DNA from 3 places in the Amycolatopsis sp. NPDC006125 genome. Region 2 is predicted to be linked to each of the others. Evidence: riboswitches for the same ligand, from Rfam matches in the RefSeq annotation. Region 2 holds a riboswitch; each other region holds the start of a gene.

Region 1 (4,937 bases), on a different contig from region 2:
CGTGGGACTGCCGCAGGGGGTGACGCGGCGACGGGTCGCCGGGCTGCGCCGCGAGGAACTGGCGCAGCTGGCCGGGATCAGCGTCGACTACCTGACCCGCCTGGAGCAGGGCCGCGCGCGGAACGTGTCGGACGAGGTGCTCGATTCACTCGCCAGGGCGTTGCGCCTCACCCCGGACGAGTGCGCCTACCTGCACAACCTCGCGTCGCCGCGGCTCAAGCGAGCCGGGCGGTGCCCCGTGCAGCAGGTGCGGCCGGCGGTGCAGCAACTGCTCGACGCCATGTCGGTGCCTGCCTTCGTCTTCGGCCGCTACCTCGACGTGCTGGCGTGGAACCCGATGGGCGGCGCGATCGCGTTCGACTTCGGCTCGCTGCCGCCGCAGGAGCGCAACCTGCCGAAGCTGTTCTTCCTCGGCGAGGACGAGGCACGCGCCCTGCACCCCGAGTTCGACCAGGTCTGCGAGGAGCTGGTGGCGAACCTGCGTGCCGAGGCCGGCCGGTGCCCCGGCGATCCGCGCCTGGCCCAGCTGATCGGCGAGCTGTCACTGGGCAGCGACCTGTTCCGCCACCTGTGGGCCGGGCACCACGTGCGGGAGAAGGCACACGGCCACAAGCGGATCCACAACCCGCTGGTCGGCGAGCTGCACCTGCGGTACGAAACGCTGCGCCTGCCGGACGAACCGGACCAGGCGATCGTCACCTACACCGCCGAACCAGGCTCGGAGTCCGAGCGCGCGCTGGGCCTGTTGGCCAGCTGGATCGCCACCGACGACATCGATCAGGCCACGTTGCGCCGCGCGGCGGGCGGCTGATACTTCCGGGACTGCGCCGACGGCTCGGCGAGGTCCCGGCCGGTCTCGCCGGTGCTGGTGCGGCTCGCCGGTTCGGCACCGGCCCGGTTGCCCGGCCACGGCCGCCGGCCGTCGCGGCGCGCCACCAGCACCGCGCAGAACAGGCCGAACAGCAGCGGCAGGTGGCTGGCCAGCCGTTCCCAGCCGACCCGGCCGGCGACCAGGTCCAGCACGGACAACCCGACGAGCACCGCGGCGAAGCTGAGCAGGACCGGCAGCTGGCTGCGTGCCTGCCGCGGCTTCGCGGCCGCCCACAGCAGGGCGATCGCGATGGCGAAGTTGAACGCCGCGGCCTCGTGTTCGAGGTGCGATCCCGGCTGAACGGCCATCCCGTCGGCCATCCGCTGGGGCACGAACAACAGCGACACCACGATGGACAACTGGGCGATCGCGGTGAGGACCAGCGCCAGCCGCGGCCAGTCGAGCCGCACCGGCCGGGCGGTCGCGGGCGCGTGGGCGAGCACTCGCGCCGACACGTCCGGCGACGCGGCGGCCGGCTCGAGGCGCACCAGGCGCGTCACCGCCGCCGCCTCGTCCTGCCAGGTCAGACAGGCCGCGCAGCGCGAGACGTGCTCGTCGAGCGCCACCGGATCCACCCCGGGGTCCTCGCCGTCGAGATTGGCGGAGATCGCCTCGCGCGCGGTTGCACAGTCCATATTTGCATTGTCGTCCGCGCGCACTGGATGGTTCCCCTCACCGCTCCGGATTCTGGGACCGGTTGGGATTTCACAGACCTGTGATGTTTCCTTGACGCCGGATGCCGCGGAGGCCATAAGGTCATCGGTCAGGGCCCGCACCGTCAGGCCGCACTGGGAGGAACGCGAACGTGGACGACGACGAGATCACCCGGGACGCCTTCCTGGCGGCGCGCGGCGATCGGGTGGCCGCCGAGCGCTTCGTGTCCGCCACCCAACGGCAGCTGCACCGCCTGCTGACCTACCTGTCCAACCCCGGCGTCGCCGAGGACCTGGTGCAGGAGACCTACCTGCGCGCCTTCGCCGCCCTGCCGTCGTTCGCAGGCCGGTCGCCCGCCCGGATGTGGCTGCTGTCGATCGCCAAGCGCGTCGCCGCCGACCACCTGCGCGGCACCCGCCGCCGCCCGCAGACCAGCCAGGTCGACGACTGGGTGGCCACCGCGGAGCAGAGCGGCGCCCAGACGCCGGACCACGGCCGGCTCGTCGTGCTGCGCAAGCTGATCGCCGAGCTGGAGCCGGAGCGCCGCGAGGCGTTCGTGCTCACGCAGGTGATCGGGTTGTCCTACGCCGACGCGGCGGAGGTGTGCGACTGCGCGGTCGGCACCATCCGGTCCCGCGTGTTCCGGGCCCGCGAGGACCTGACCGCCGCGCTCAGCTCGAACGGGCGGGCGGCCTCACTCGGCTGAGCTCCACCGGTGCTCGACCCTGGCGAGCCGCCAGTACGCGATCGCGGCCGCCCACACCACCACGAACAACCCGACGACGATGTAGCCGACGCTGTCGAGGTCGATGTCCGCGATCCAGTCGATCAGCGCGCCCGACCAGCCCAGGTCGTCCCTGGCCACACCGACCAGCTCGATCGTGCCGATGACCAGCGCCACCGCGACGGACAGGCCGGTGATCGTGAGGTTGTAGTAGATCTTGCGGACCGGGTTGGCGAACGCCCAGTCGTAGGCGAAGTTCATGAACGTGCCGTCGAGCGTGTCGAACAGGCTCATGCCGGCGGCGAACAGCAGCGGCAGGCACAGGATCGCGTACCAGGGCAGGCCCGCCGCCGCGCCGGACCCGGCCAGTGCCAGGAGCAGCACCTCGGTCGCGGTGTCGAATCCGACGCCGAACAGCAGCCCGACCAGGTACATCTGGCCCGGGCGGCGGATCGAGCGGGTGAGCCTGCCGAGGAAGCGGTTGACGAACCCGCGCGAGTCGAGCCGCGCCTCCAGCTCGGCCTCGTCGAAGCGGCCGCGGCGCAGCTCGCGCCACACCTTCCAGATGCCGATCAACGCGACCAGGTTCAGGATGCCGATCAGGTACAGGAACCCGCCGGACGCTCCGGTGGAGATCACGCCGAGCACCTTGTGCGCGGAGGAGCCGTCCTCGGTCCAGCTCAGGATGCCCTTCGCGCCGATCGCGACGAGCACCGCCAGCACGACGACCACGGTGGAGTGCCCGAGCGCGAACCAGAACCCGACCGAGACCGGGCGCTGCCCCTCGGCCATCAGCTTGCGGGTGGTGTTGTCGATCGCGGCGATGTGGTCGGCGTCGAACGCGTGCCGCATGCCGAGCGTGTACGCCGTGAGTCCCAGCCCGAAGCCGAACACCTGCGCGCCGACGGCGTAGTGCCCGGGCACCACGAGCAACGCGAGAATCCCGAACGCGACCGCGTGCAACACGACGATCGCCAGCAGCAACAGACCCGTGCGGTAGGTGTCCTGCCTGCGCCAGGACATGGTGGGTGAAGTCCCCATGGAGACCGCCTTCCAGCACCTCGTGGATGGTCCAACGTGCCGTGGCCGGTCTCCTGGCTTCGGATCGACATCCGCGGCCCGCCTTCCCGGACTCGCGTCCAGTGGCTGTCCCGGGCCGGGACTTCCCGTTCACAGTGGCGAGGGCCGCGCCGGTTTCACACCGGACTTCCCGAGCACCACGGCCCGCTCACGGTACGTTTCGGCCTCGCGGCGGGGCAAGAGCCATCCCGGTGACCGGCGCCCTACCGCCGGGACGCCGAGTTGTGCTGCGCCGCCGTCGCTTCGTCCACCAGCGACTTCGCGACGCGTTTGGCCGTGGCGACCGCCGTCGGCGCGACCTCCAGCGACGCCGCGACCGTCGCGCCCTCGACCAGGACGAGCAGCGCCTCCGCCAGCCGTGCCGGGTTCCGCGCGCCCGCGTCCACGGCCAGATCCCGCAGGTAGCCCAGCAACCACTGCTTCGACGCCGCGATCACCTGCCGGCCGGGGTGGTCGGCCGACGGCAGTTCGGCGTGCGCGTTGACGAACGCGCAGCCGCGCGTGTTCTCGGTGTCAAGCCAGTCTGCGAGCGCGTCGAACACCCTGAGCAGCTTCTGGGCCGGAGTCGTCCGGGAGCCGGCGAAGGAGCGCACCCGCTCCCGCCACCGCTCGTCCCGGCGGCGCAGGTAGAGCGCGACCAGGTCGGCCTTGGAGCCGAACCGGTCGTACAGGGTCTTCTTGGTGACCCCGGCCTCGGCGGCGATCGTGTCCACACCGACCGCGTGGATCCCGTTGTCGTAGAACAGTTTCCCGGCGACCGTGAGGATCCGTTCGGCGGCCGGGGTCAGCGGCTTGTCCGTCTCCACGACTTGACAGTACACCGACCGGTATAGCTACCGTGGACTATACAGACCGGTATACCTGCGCGGGAGGGTGCATGCGGGGGAACGTCGTCGCCGGAAGCGGTTTCGTCCTGTTCTGGAGCTCCGGGTTCGTCGGCGCGACGCTGGGCGCCAGGTCCGGCGGCGCGGTGTCCCTCCTGGCCTGGCGGTTCCTGGCCGCGGGGCTGCTGCTCGGCGTGTGGTGGGTGGTCCGGCGGCGCTCGATGCGGCCGCGCGACGCCGCGATCCAGGCCGGTCTCGGTGTGCTCTCCCAGGGCGCGTACCTGTACTGCGTCTACGCGGCGGCCGACCTCGGCGTGGCCGCCGGGACGTCCGCGCTGATCGCGGCGCTGCAGCCGATCGTCGCGGTGGTGCTGAGCCAGTTCGTGCTGGGCGAACGCGCGGGCGCGCTGCGGTGGGCCGGGCTGGTCGGCGGGCTGGCCGGGGTGGCGCTGGTGGTCGGCGACAACCTGTCCGGCCGCCCCGGCACCCCGCCGCTGGCCTACGCGCTGCCGTTCCTGGCGATGCTCGCACTGGTCGCGGCCACGCTCATCGAACGCAAGACGGCCTCGGCCGTGCCGCTCTGGGACGGGCTGGTGGTGCAGTGCGTGACCAGCGCGGTGCTGTTCACCGGCATCGCGGCGGCCACCGGGCAGCTGGTCGCGCCGGCGGCTCCGGACTTCTGGGTCGCGGTCGGGTGGGTCGTCGTGTTTTCCACGTTCGGGGGATATGGCTGCTACTGGCTGGTCCTGCGTCGTAGCTCGGTGACGACCGTGTCCGGCCTGCT
Region 2 (4,937 bases):
CTACCCCGCCGGCCGCCCCACCGCTACGAACACGCAGACCGCCAGCACCAGCAGGTTGACCGCGCTCGTGCGGTACTCGCGCAGCTTCGCATGGCTGATCGCCGCCCCGGCCATCACGACGGCGAGCCCGATCGCGGCGGCGGGCGTGAGCACGGGCGCGATCCCGGTCGCACCGGGCAGGATCAGCCCGAGCACCGCGGCCAGCTCCGCGGCGGCGACCACCCGGATGACGGGCAGCGGGAAGAACACCACCCCGGTCTGGCCGGTGTCGAGCATCCGCTGCTTCGACTGGGTGGACTTGAGCAGTCCGGACACCGGACACCAGGAACAGCGCCGCGAGCAGCCCCTGGCAGATCCACAACACGACGTTCACGTGACACGCCTCCTTCCGTATCACCCACCGGACGAGGCGGCGCGGGCTAACGTGACCGCATGGCCAACGAGGACGAGGCACGCGACTGGAACGGCGACACCGGCCGCTACTGGGCCGACCACGCCGAGCACTACGACGCGATGCTCGCGCACCTGACCCCGCACCTCCTCGACGCCGCCCGCATCGAGCCGGGCGAGCGGGTCCTCGACATCGGCTGCGGCTGCGGCACCACCACGCTGCTCGCGGCCGGGCGGGGCGCGACCGTCCTCGGCGCGGACCTGTCCGGCCCGATGCTCGCCGTGGCGCGGGAGCGTGCCGCCGGGCTCGAGGGGGTGCGGTTCGAGCAGACCGACGTGCAGGTCCACGACTTCGGTGCGGCCTCGTTCGACCTCGCGCTCAGCCGGTTCGGCGTGATGTTCTTCGACGACCCGCTCGCCGCCTTCACCAACGTCGCGCGGGCGCTGCGGCCCGGCGGGCGGCTGGCGTTCCTGTGCTGGCAGGACGTGCGCGAGAACGAGCACCGGGTGCTGGCGCTGGACGCGGTCGCCCCGCACGTCGACACCGCCGACGCCGTCCCGCCCGGCCCCGGCCCGTTCTCGTTCGCCCAGCCGGGCTACCTGCGCGAGCTGCTGACCGGCGCGGGGCTGACCGGGATCGCCGTGGACGACGTGCGGGCGCCGGTCCGGCTCGGCGCCGACGCCACGTCGGCGGCCGATTTCCTGCGCCGCGGCGCGATGCTGCGGACGATCTTCGAGCGGTACCCGGCGGAAACGGTCGAGCGGGCGGTCGCCGCGCTGACCGAGGCCCTCGTCCCGCACGAGACGCCCGACGGCGTGCTGCTGGGCGCGGCTGCCTGGCTCGTCACCGCGCGCCGGCCGTGACGGAGTCCCTTCTGGACAGCGCACTCTGATTCCACAGTGGAGGAGTGGGGTTCGTCTCGCACGGCCGGAAAACGATTGCTCCTGCGGTAAATTGGCGCAACGTGCCCGCTGAACCGCTGCTCACCCTCGGCCCGTGGCAACTGCTGTTCCTCGTGGTGGCCGGGGTCGGGGCGGGCCTGACCGGTTCGATCGCGGGGCTCGCGTCGCTGGTGTCCTACCCGGCGCTGCTGGCGATCGGTGTGCCGCCGGTCACCGCGAACGTGACCAACACCGTCGCGTTGATGGGCAACACGGTCGGCTCGGCGGCCGGTTCGCGTCCCGAGTTGCGCGGGCAGCGCGCCCGGTTGCTGCGGCTGTGCGCGATCACGGCGGTCGGCGGCGCGGCGGGCAGCGCGCTGCTGCTGCTCACTCCGGAGGGCACGTTCGCCTACATCGTCCCGTTCCTGATCGGCGGCGCGTCGATTCTCCTGCTGTTCTCCCCGCGCCTGGCCGAACGCGCCGGCCGTGGTGACGGCGGGCTGACCGCGGGCACCGCCACGGGCGCGTTCCTGGTCGCGATCTACGGCGGCTACTTCGGCGCGGCGGCCGGGGTGATCATGCTGGCGCTGCTGTCCGCGGCCTGGGCGCAGCCGCTGGCCAGGACGAACGCGGCGAAGAACATCGTCACCGGTGCGGCCAACCTGGTGGCCGCCGTGGTGTTCGCGTTCACCGGCTCGGTGCTCTGGCCCGCGGCGGCGGCCCTGTGCCTCGGTCTGGTCGCCGGATCCTTCGTGGGGCCCGCGGTGGTCCGCCGCCTGCCCGCGGCGCCACTCCGGGTCGCGATCGCGCTGGCGGGCATGGGCCTGGCCGTCACGCTGGCCTGGCAGGCCTGGAACTAGAAGTGCTACCTTCGCGGGCGGTGCCGAGGGGCGCTGCGACGGGCCCGGCCCGCCACGCTCGGCACCGTCTCCTGCAGCAAGGGCGCCTTCTCACCCGAGGAGGCGCAGATGCTCGTCGGACACCTCGCCGCGATCTTCCGCTACCCGGTCAAGTCCATGGCCGCGCAACCGCTGGACGAGGCCGCCGTCTCCTGGCACGGCCTCGACGGTGACCGGCGCTGGGCGTTCGTCCGGCCGGGCCAGGAGGCGAACGGCTTCCCCTGGCTCACCATCCGCAGGCGCAACGACCTGGTCCGCTACCAGGTCGTCGGCGAGTCCCAGGTCCGCACCCCGGACGGCCGCCTGCACGACGTCACCGATCCCGCGCTCGCGGCGGAGCTCGGCGCCGCGAGCGTCCAGAAACTGGACCGCGGCACCTTCGACAGCGCGCCGTTGTCCCTGATCACCACCCGCAGTGCCGGCGCCGAGCCGCTGCGCTTCCGCCCCAACCTCCTCGTCGACACCGACGTGCCCGAGGAGGACTGGATCGGCCGCACGCTCCGCATCGGCGCCACCCGCATCCGGGTCGACCGCCGCGACCGGCGCTGCGTCGTCGTCAACGTCGATCCGCGCACCGGCCGGCGCGACCCGGCCGTCCTGCGCCGCATCGCGCGTGAGCACGACGTGTGCCTCGGCGTCTACGGGTCCACTGTGGAACCCGGCACGGTCGGGGTCGGGGACGAGGTCGTCGTGGTAGCGTGAGCCCGCCAGTCGTGCCCCGCGAGGGGCCAGGGAATCCGGTGCGAATCCGGAACTGACGCGCAGCGGTGAGCGGCGACGGGCGGGACAACGGCCACTGGACCACGCGGTCCGGGAAGGCGTTCCGCCCGGACGACCCCGAGTCCGAAGACCTGCTGGCACCCCCGCCACGGGGGAGACCGCCGGACCGGGCTCCGCGCATGAGCCCTCGACGCTAGGGGCCGCTGTGCGCCGATCGATCACCTTCCCGCTCCTCGCCGCCGTGCTGGCGCTGACCGGGTGCGCGAGCGCCACCCCCTCCGGAGACACCGCCGCCGTGGCCGTCGACAACTGCGGCCACCAGGTCCGCGTGCCGGAACCGCCGCGGCGGGCGGTCGCGCTCAACCAGGGCGCGGCGGAGATCATGCTGTCCCTCGGCCTCGCCGACCGCATGGCGGGCACCGCCACCTGGACCGATCCCGTGCTGCCGCACCTGGCCGCGGACAACGCGAAGGTGCCCCGGCTCGCCGAGAACTACCCGTCGTTCGAGACCGTGCTCGCCACCGAGCCGGACTTCGTCGCCGCCTCGTTCGGCGCCATCCTCGGCAAGGGCGGCGTCGCCACCCTCGAGCAGTTCGAGCAGCTCGGGGTGCCCGCCTACCTGTCGCCGACCGAGTGCGCCAAGGACACCAGCGGCGGCGGTGACGGCGCGCGCACCGAGACGCTGACCATGGACGCCGTCTACACCGAGATCCGCGACCTCGCGCGGATCTTCGGCGTCGAGGACCGCGGCGAACAGCTGGTCACCAGCCTGCGGGAACGGATGCGCGCGGTCGCGGGCGCAGGCGCGAACGCCCGGCTGATGTTCTGGTTCGCCAACTCCGAGGCCCCCTACCTGGCGGGTTGCTGCGGCGCGCCCGGCATCATCACGACGACCGTCGGCGCCCGCAACGTCTTCGACGACACGCGCGAGGAGTGGCCGCAGATCAACTGGGAGACGGTCGCCGAACGCGACCCGGACGTGATCGTCCTCGGCGACCTGACCCGCCGTTCGCAGACCGCGGAGAACGCGGCCGCCAAGATCGCGTTCCTGGAGTCGCACCCGGTGACCCGCGACCTGGCCGCGGTGCGGAACAAGCGGTACGTGCTGCTGTCCGGGCAGGCGATGAACCCGACGCTGCGCACCGTGGACGGCGCCGAGCAGGTCGCCGCGGCGCTGCGCGGGTTCGGGTTCGCCGGGTGACGCGCACCGCGCGCGTCCTGCCGCTGTGCGCCGGGGGCCTCGCGCTGCTCGTGGTGTCGGTGGCCGTCGCGGTGACGATCGGCCCGGCCGGGATCGGCGTGGGCGACGTCTACGCCACCGTCCTGGCCCACCTCGGTCTCGGGGAGCCGGTGCTCTCGCCGGTCCGCGACGGGATCGTGTGGCACCTGCGGATCCCGCGCGCCCTGCTCGCCGCCGTGTGCGGCGCGGGTCTGGCGGTGTGCGGGGCGGTCATGCAGTCGCTGCTGCGCAACCCGCTGGCCGACCCGTTCGTGCTCGGGGTGTCCTCGGGCGCGTCGACCGGCGCCGTGCTGGTCGTGGTGCTCGGGGTCGGCGGGGGAGTGGTGTCGTTGTCCGCTGGGGCGTTCGCCGGGGCGGTGGTGTCGTTCGGGCTCGTGCTGCTGCTCAGCCAGACGCTGGGCGGCACCACCGAGCGCGTGGTGCTGTCCGGGGTCGCGGCGATGCAGTTGTTCTCCGCGCTGACCTCGTTCGTCGTGCTGACGGCCGGGGACGCGGAAACGACGCGGGGCGTGTTGTTCTGGCTGCTCGGGTCGTTCAGCAGCGCGTCGTGGTCCGAGGTCGGCGTGTGCGCCGCGGTGCTGGTCGTCGCGCTGCTGGTGTGCTTCGGCCACGCCCGGACGCTCGACGTGCTCGCCTACGGACAGGACCTCGCCGCGGCGCTCGGGGTCGCGCTGACGCGGACGCGGATCGTGCTGATGTGCGTCACCGCGCTGCTGACGGCCGCGCTGGTGAGCGCCTGCGGGGCGGTCGGGTTCGTCGGGCTGGTGCTCCCGCACGCGGCCCGCGCACTGGTCGGCCCCGGCCAC
Region 3 (4,937 bases), on a different contig from region 2:
AACAGCTACGGATGGGTGTCCCTGTTGCCGGGCGCGAACGGGTACTACGCCGCCGTCTCGATCGTGACGCTGTCGTACTTCCCGCTGGTGTACCTCCCCGTGGGCGCGGCACTGCGGGGACTCGACCCCGTGCTGGAGGAGAGCGCCCACAGCCTGGGGTACGGCCGGTTCCGCACGTTCCGGCTCGTCGTGCTGCCACAGCTGCGGCCCGCGGTGCTGGGCGGGTGCCTGCTCGTCGGGCTGCACCTGCTGGCGGAGTTCGGAGCGTTGCAGATGCTGCGCTTCCCGACGTTCACGACGGCCGTCTACGACCAGTTCCAGTCCTCGTTCAACGGACCGGCCGCGAACATGCTCGCCGCCGTGCTGGCGTTGCTCTGCCTGCTCCTGCTACTGGGTGAGCTGCGGCTGCAGGGCCGGCTGCGGTACGCCCGGGTCGGGGCGGGCGCCGCACGACAGGCCGCGCCGACCAGGCTCGGCGGTTTCACCGGGCCGGCGGTCGTGACCTTGGCCGCTCTCGTCCTCCTGACGCTCGGAGTTCCTCTGGGCAGCCTCGCGTTCTGGCTCACGACCGGTCCGCCGGCCGATGTCCCGACCGGGGAGCTCTTCTCGGCGACGGGGATGTCCCTCGGTTTGGCGGCCCTGGGTGCGGTCGTCACGGTTCTGCTCGCGATCCCGGTCGGCTGGCTGGCGGTACGGAACCGAGGGCGGTTCGCCACCTCGATCGAAAGGCTGACCTACTTCGGCAGCGGCCTTCCCGGCATCGTTGTCGCCCTGGCCCTGGTCACCGTCAGCATCCGGCTGACGCCCGCGCTCTACCAGACGACCGTCCTGCTGATCGTCGCGTACGCGATCCTCTTCCTGCCCCGCGCGGTGGTCAACGTGCGGACGGCGCTGGCACAGGCCCCACCGGAGCTCGAAGACGTCGCGCATGGTCTCGGTCTCACGCGTCTGGCAACCCTGCGGCGGGTCACGCTCCCGCTGATCGCTCCCGGCCTGGGCACCGGCGCCGCGCTCGTCTTCATCGCCGTCGCGACGGAGCTCACCGCCACCCTCCTGCTGTCGCCGATCGGCACGCAGACCCTGGCGACCCAGTTCTGGGAGTACAGCAACAGCGTCGAATACGGCGCGGCGGCCCCCTTCGCTGTCGTGATGGTGTTGCTGTCCGCCCCAGCCACCTACCTGCTGACCTGTGAGGCGAGAAGGGCAACCGGGAGATGACCGAGCTGACCCTGTCCGGCATCGTCAAGTCGTTCGGCCGGACCCGCGTACTCCGCGGTGTCGACCTGCACGTCCCGGCCCGCGGGATCACCGCGATCCTCGGTCCGTCCGGGTGCGGGAAGTCCACCCTGCTACGGCTGATCGCCGGGTTCGCCGATCCCGATTCCGGCACCATCACCTTCGGTGGCCGGACGGTGTTCGCCGACGGCCGGTCGATGCCGCCACAACGGCGCAGGGTCGGATACGTGCCCCAGGAGGGTGCGTTGTTTCCGCACCGGACCGTCGCCGAGAACATCACCTTCGGGCTGTCGCGGCACGCCCGCCGTGCCGGCCACCGCCTGACCGAACTGCTCGACCTGGTCGGTTTGGACCACGAGCTCGCGTCCCGCTTCCCGCACGAACTCTCCGGGGGACAGCAACAGCGTGTCGCGCTGGCCCGCGCGCTCGCTCCCGCACCTGCGATCGTACTGCTGGACGAGCCCTTCTCGGCACTCGACGCCGGGTTGCGCGAGGGCACCAGGAGAGCCGTGCTGTCCGCACTGCGCGGCGCGGGCGCGACCGCCGTTCTGGTGACCCATGACCAGGCGGAGGCCCTGTCCCTCGCCGATGAGGTCGCCGTGATGCGTGCTGGCCGGCTGGTGCAGCTCGCGGCACCGGCGACGCTCTATCACCGGCCGCGGGACGCGGACGTGGCGCGGTTCGTCGGCGAGGCCGTCCTGCTGCCCGCGTGGGTGCGCGATGGCATCGCGGATTGCGTTCTGGGAACCGTCCCGGTCCGGGAAGTCACGGTCGAAGGCCCGGCGGAGGTTCTGGTGCGACCTGAGCAGATCAAGGTCAATGCGGGCGAGGAAGCCGGGGTGGAAGCACGGGTCCGTGAGGTCAGCTTCTACGGCCATGACGCCTCGGTGGTGCTCGACATCGTGCCCGGCGGCCCGCGGATCACCGCCCGGGTCCCCTGCGTGGGTCTGCCTGACCCCGGAGACCGGGTCCGGCTCGCGGTGGACGGTGACGTACTCGCCTTCCCCACATCGGACAGTGACAACGATCACTGATAGTAGATCCGCCCGGTTGCCGGATTGACCGGGCGAGGGCGCCGGGAGATGCTGCTTGCCGACAAGTGCAGATCGAGGCGACGGTGCGCAGGAACCCGGTGTGATTCCGGGACGGTCCCGCCACTGTGACCGGGTAGCGAACCCCATGACGACCACGGCCGGCTCATTCCGGCGGGAAGGTCGGGGCGAGCGGTGACCCGGGAGTCAGGACACTGACCCGTCGGCTTCCTTGACCGGGGCGCGTGTACCCCGTGAGGAGATGAAGGGTGGCGACTCCAGCCGTTCCCCAGCCTGCCCGGTCGCGGGTGCTGACCAAGGGCGCCCGCGACATCGTCATCGCCGGACTGGCGGTGGCGATCGCCCTGCTCACGCTCTACGCGATCTTCCTGGACCAGGGGGCGCTGCTGTCCCCGGTGTTCGGCGAACTCTCGTCGGCCATGAACTACATCCACGAATTCGCCCACGACGGACGGCACCTGCTCGCCGCGCCGTGCCACTGAACGGGGCCGGTCATGACGCTCTTGCCTCTCCTCGGCCGTGGGCTGCTCGCCGGCGGTGCCGCGGGCCTGCTCTCCGGAGCCTTTTCCTGGGTGTTCGCCGAGCCCGTTCTCGACCGCGCCATCGCCTTGGAAGCGGCCCGCCGGGCGGCCGAGGGTGCGCCGGAATCCGCAGAGGTGTTCAGCCGCTCGACGCAGCAGGCGGGGCTCCTGTTCGGTACCACGGTCACCGGCCTCGCCTTCGGAGTGCTGTTCGCCGTGGTGTACGCGGTCCTGCAGCGCCGGCGGCCGGAGGATCGTCCGTGGTCGCTGTCGTTGCGCCTCGCCGGTGCGGCGTTCCTGGCCGTGGAGTTCCTGCCGTTCCTGCGGTATCCCGGGAACCCGCCGGGAGTCGGCGCGCCCGCGACGGTCTCCGAGCGGGCGAACTCATGGCTTGCCGCCATCGCGATCAGCATCGTGTTCGTCATGGCGGCCTGGCAGCTGGCCGGGTACCTGCGACGGCGGGGCGTGCCGGACCCGGCGCGACAGTTCGCGGTCGCGGGAACGGTGGTCATCGGCCTGATCGTGCTGTTCCTGCTGCCGGACAACCCGGATCCGGTGACCGCCCCGGCGACGCTGGTCTGGCAGTTCCGGCTGCTCTCGCTGGCCTCGCTCGGTCTGTTGTGGACCGCGTTGGGAGCGGGGTTCGGTTTGCTCGGCGAACGGGCGAGGCCCGTGGTTCATCGAGCACCGGCGCGCCTGGCTCACTCGTAGGGCGGCAGCCGAGGGGCGTCGCTTTCAGGCAACGGCGAGCTGGCAGGTCGCGATGACAGCGGTCAGCACGCCGATGGCGGCGGCCGCGGGCAGGACCACCGCCGTCAGGGCCGCAAGGCCCGACCAGACTGCCCGCGGGCGCGGTCGGGCTGGTGCGGGGTTGGCGTCCAGCCGGGTCAGCCGGTGGCTGACGGAGTCGTCGGCGAGTGTGAGCGAGCCGTACGGCAGGTCGTGAGAGGCCAATGCGCTGATGGCTGAGCGGATCGCTTCGGCGCCGCAAGTGCGGGCTGCCGCGTCGTCGGCGGCGAGCTCGACCAGTTCGCGTGCCGCCGCAGGGGCCTGGCGGAACAACGGGACGATCGGCAGTGCCTTGCTCAGGGAATCGAGCAGCAGGATCAACAGGTGGTGCCTGCCGCGCAGGTGGGCGTACTCGTGCTCGAGTGCGGCAGCTGTTCCCACCGGGGACAGGGTCCGGGCGAGGCCGGTCGTCGCCACCACGATGCCGGCGGGACGGCGGGCGAGGCTGAAGGCCATCGGCTCGTCGTCGTCGACCCAGAAGGTCGGCGGCGAATCTCCGTCGCATCGCGCGATAGCGCGAAGTGTGGTCAGGCACTCTTCGCTCGTATGGGCCCGCTCGCGGAGGTCGCGCACCGTGTACCGGGCGAACCGGGCGGCCACCACGATGAGGAGCAGCGCTCCGGCCAGTCCGGTCAGTTGCCCGGCCGAGGGAAGGGTGCCACGGGAGAGCGCGGTCCAGCAGTCCTCAGCCGTCTTCACCAGGAAGATGCCGTGTCCGGGTGTGAGCAGAAGAATCACGCCCACTGTCGCGGACAGGGCAACTCCGAGGACCGCCATCAGCCATGCGGCCAGGATCGTCCGCGGGGCCCGGCTCGGATCCTGCCGGCACAGCAGTGCCGGGACGCACCATCCCACCACGACTGCCCCGGCGAGCAGTGCGAAGGCCACGAGCATGTCCGCACCGGCTTTCTCTCGACGTCGGAAACGGCATCGTAACTACTACGAGTAATAGTACACAGGGATACGTCCGGAATGTCCCCCGAGTGGGTCAGGTGTGTCCGGCCGTGTTTCCGGTCTTGATCTACTAGCGTTTCTAGTAGATCAAGACCGGTGGGTGGGAGGGCGGCGGTGACAGCCAGGGAAAGCAGGTGGCGCGGGCGGACAGTCGTGTCGGTCTTGCTGGCCGCCTCGCTGGGTATCACGGGCACCAGCGCGGCCGTTCCCCCGCCGCCGCCGAATCCGAGCGATTCCGAAATCGATTCGAGCCGACGGGCTGCCGAGTCGGGCGCGGCCGAGGTCGGGGTGCTCGCCAACCAGTTGGCCGAGGCCGAAGCCCGCCTGACCGCGCTGCAGGACGACGTCGAGGTGAAGCTCGAGGACGCCAACAAGGCGCTCGTCG

Evidence for each region. Region 2 has a riboswitch for cobalamin ahead of ABZ193_RS33800 (ABC transporter substrate-binding protein). Riboswitches for the same ligand answer to the same signal wherever they lie in the genome.
Region 1: linked by a shared signal. The riboswitch ahead of ABZ193_RS05015 (HoxN/HupN/NixA family nickel/cobalt transporter) and the one ahead of ABZ193_RS33800 (ABC transporter substrate-binding protein) in region 2 are both predicted to bind cobalamin.
Region 3: linked by a shared signal. The riboswitch ahead of ABZ193_RS17030 (CbtB-domain containing protein) and the one ahead of ABZ193_RS33800 (ABC transporter substrate-binding protein) in region 2 are both predicted to bind cobalamin.

The regions. Positions count from the first base shown of each region.
Region 1 covers NZ_JBEXTZ010000006.1:43,570-48,506, reverse strand. The annotation lists gene ABZ193_RS05030 (helix-turn-helix transcriptional regulator) at 1-811, shown strand, start outside; gene ABZ193_RS05025 (zf-HC2 domain-containing protein) at 778-1,506, opposite strand; gene ABZ193_RS05020 (sigma-70 family RNA polymerase sigma factor) at 1,677-2,231, shown strand; gene ABZ193_RS05015 (HoxN/HupN/NixA family nickel/cobalt transporter) at 2,220-3,272, opposite strand; cobalamin riboswitch at 3,316-3,486, opposite strand; gene ABZ193_RS05010 (TetR/AcrR family transcriptional regulator) at 3,533-4,135, opposite strand; gene ABZ193_RS05005 (DMT family transporter) at 4,207-4,937, shown strand, end outside.
Region 2 covers NZ_JBEXTZ010000091.1:11,206-16,142, reverse strand. The annotation lists gene ABZ193_RS33820 (DoxX family protein) at 1-315, opposite strand; gene ABZ193_RS33815 (methyltransferase domain-containing protein) at 433-1,254, shown strand; gene ABZ193_RS33810 (sulfite exporter TauE/SafE family protein) at 1,356-2,132, shown strand; S-adenosyl-L-homocysteine riboswitch at 2,152-2,227, shown strand; gene ABZ193_RS33805 (MOSC domain-containing protein) at 2,241-2,873, shown strand; cobalamin riboswitch at 2,902-3,024, shown strand; gene ABZ193_RS33800 (ABC transporter substrate-binding protein) at 3,097-4,092, shown strand; gene ABZ193_RS33795 (iron chelate uptake ABC transporter family permease subunit) at 4,089-4,937, shown strand, end outside.
Region 3 covers NZ_JBEXTZ010000029.1:35,781-40,717, reverse strand. The annotation lists gene ABZ193_RS17040 (iron ABC transporter permease) at 1-1,218, shown strand, start outside; gene ABZ193_RS17035 (ABC transporter ATP-binding protein) at 1,215-2,270, shown strand; cobalamin riboswitch at 2,317-2,506, shown strand; gene ABZ193_RS17030 (CbtB-domain containing protein) at 2,537-2,770, shown strand; gene ABZ193_RS17025 (CbtA family protein) at 2,783-3,520, shown strand; gene ABZ193_RS17020 (M56 family metallopeptidase) at 3,545-4,492, opposite strand; gene ABZ193_RS17015 (NlpC/P60 family protein) at 4,706-4,937, shown strand, end outside.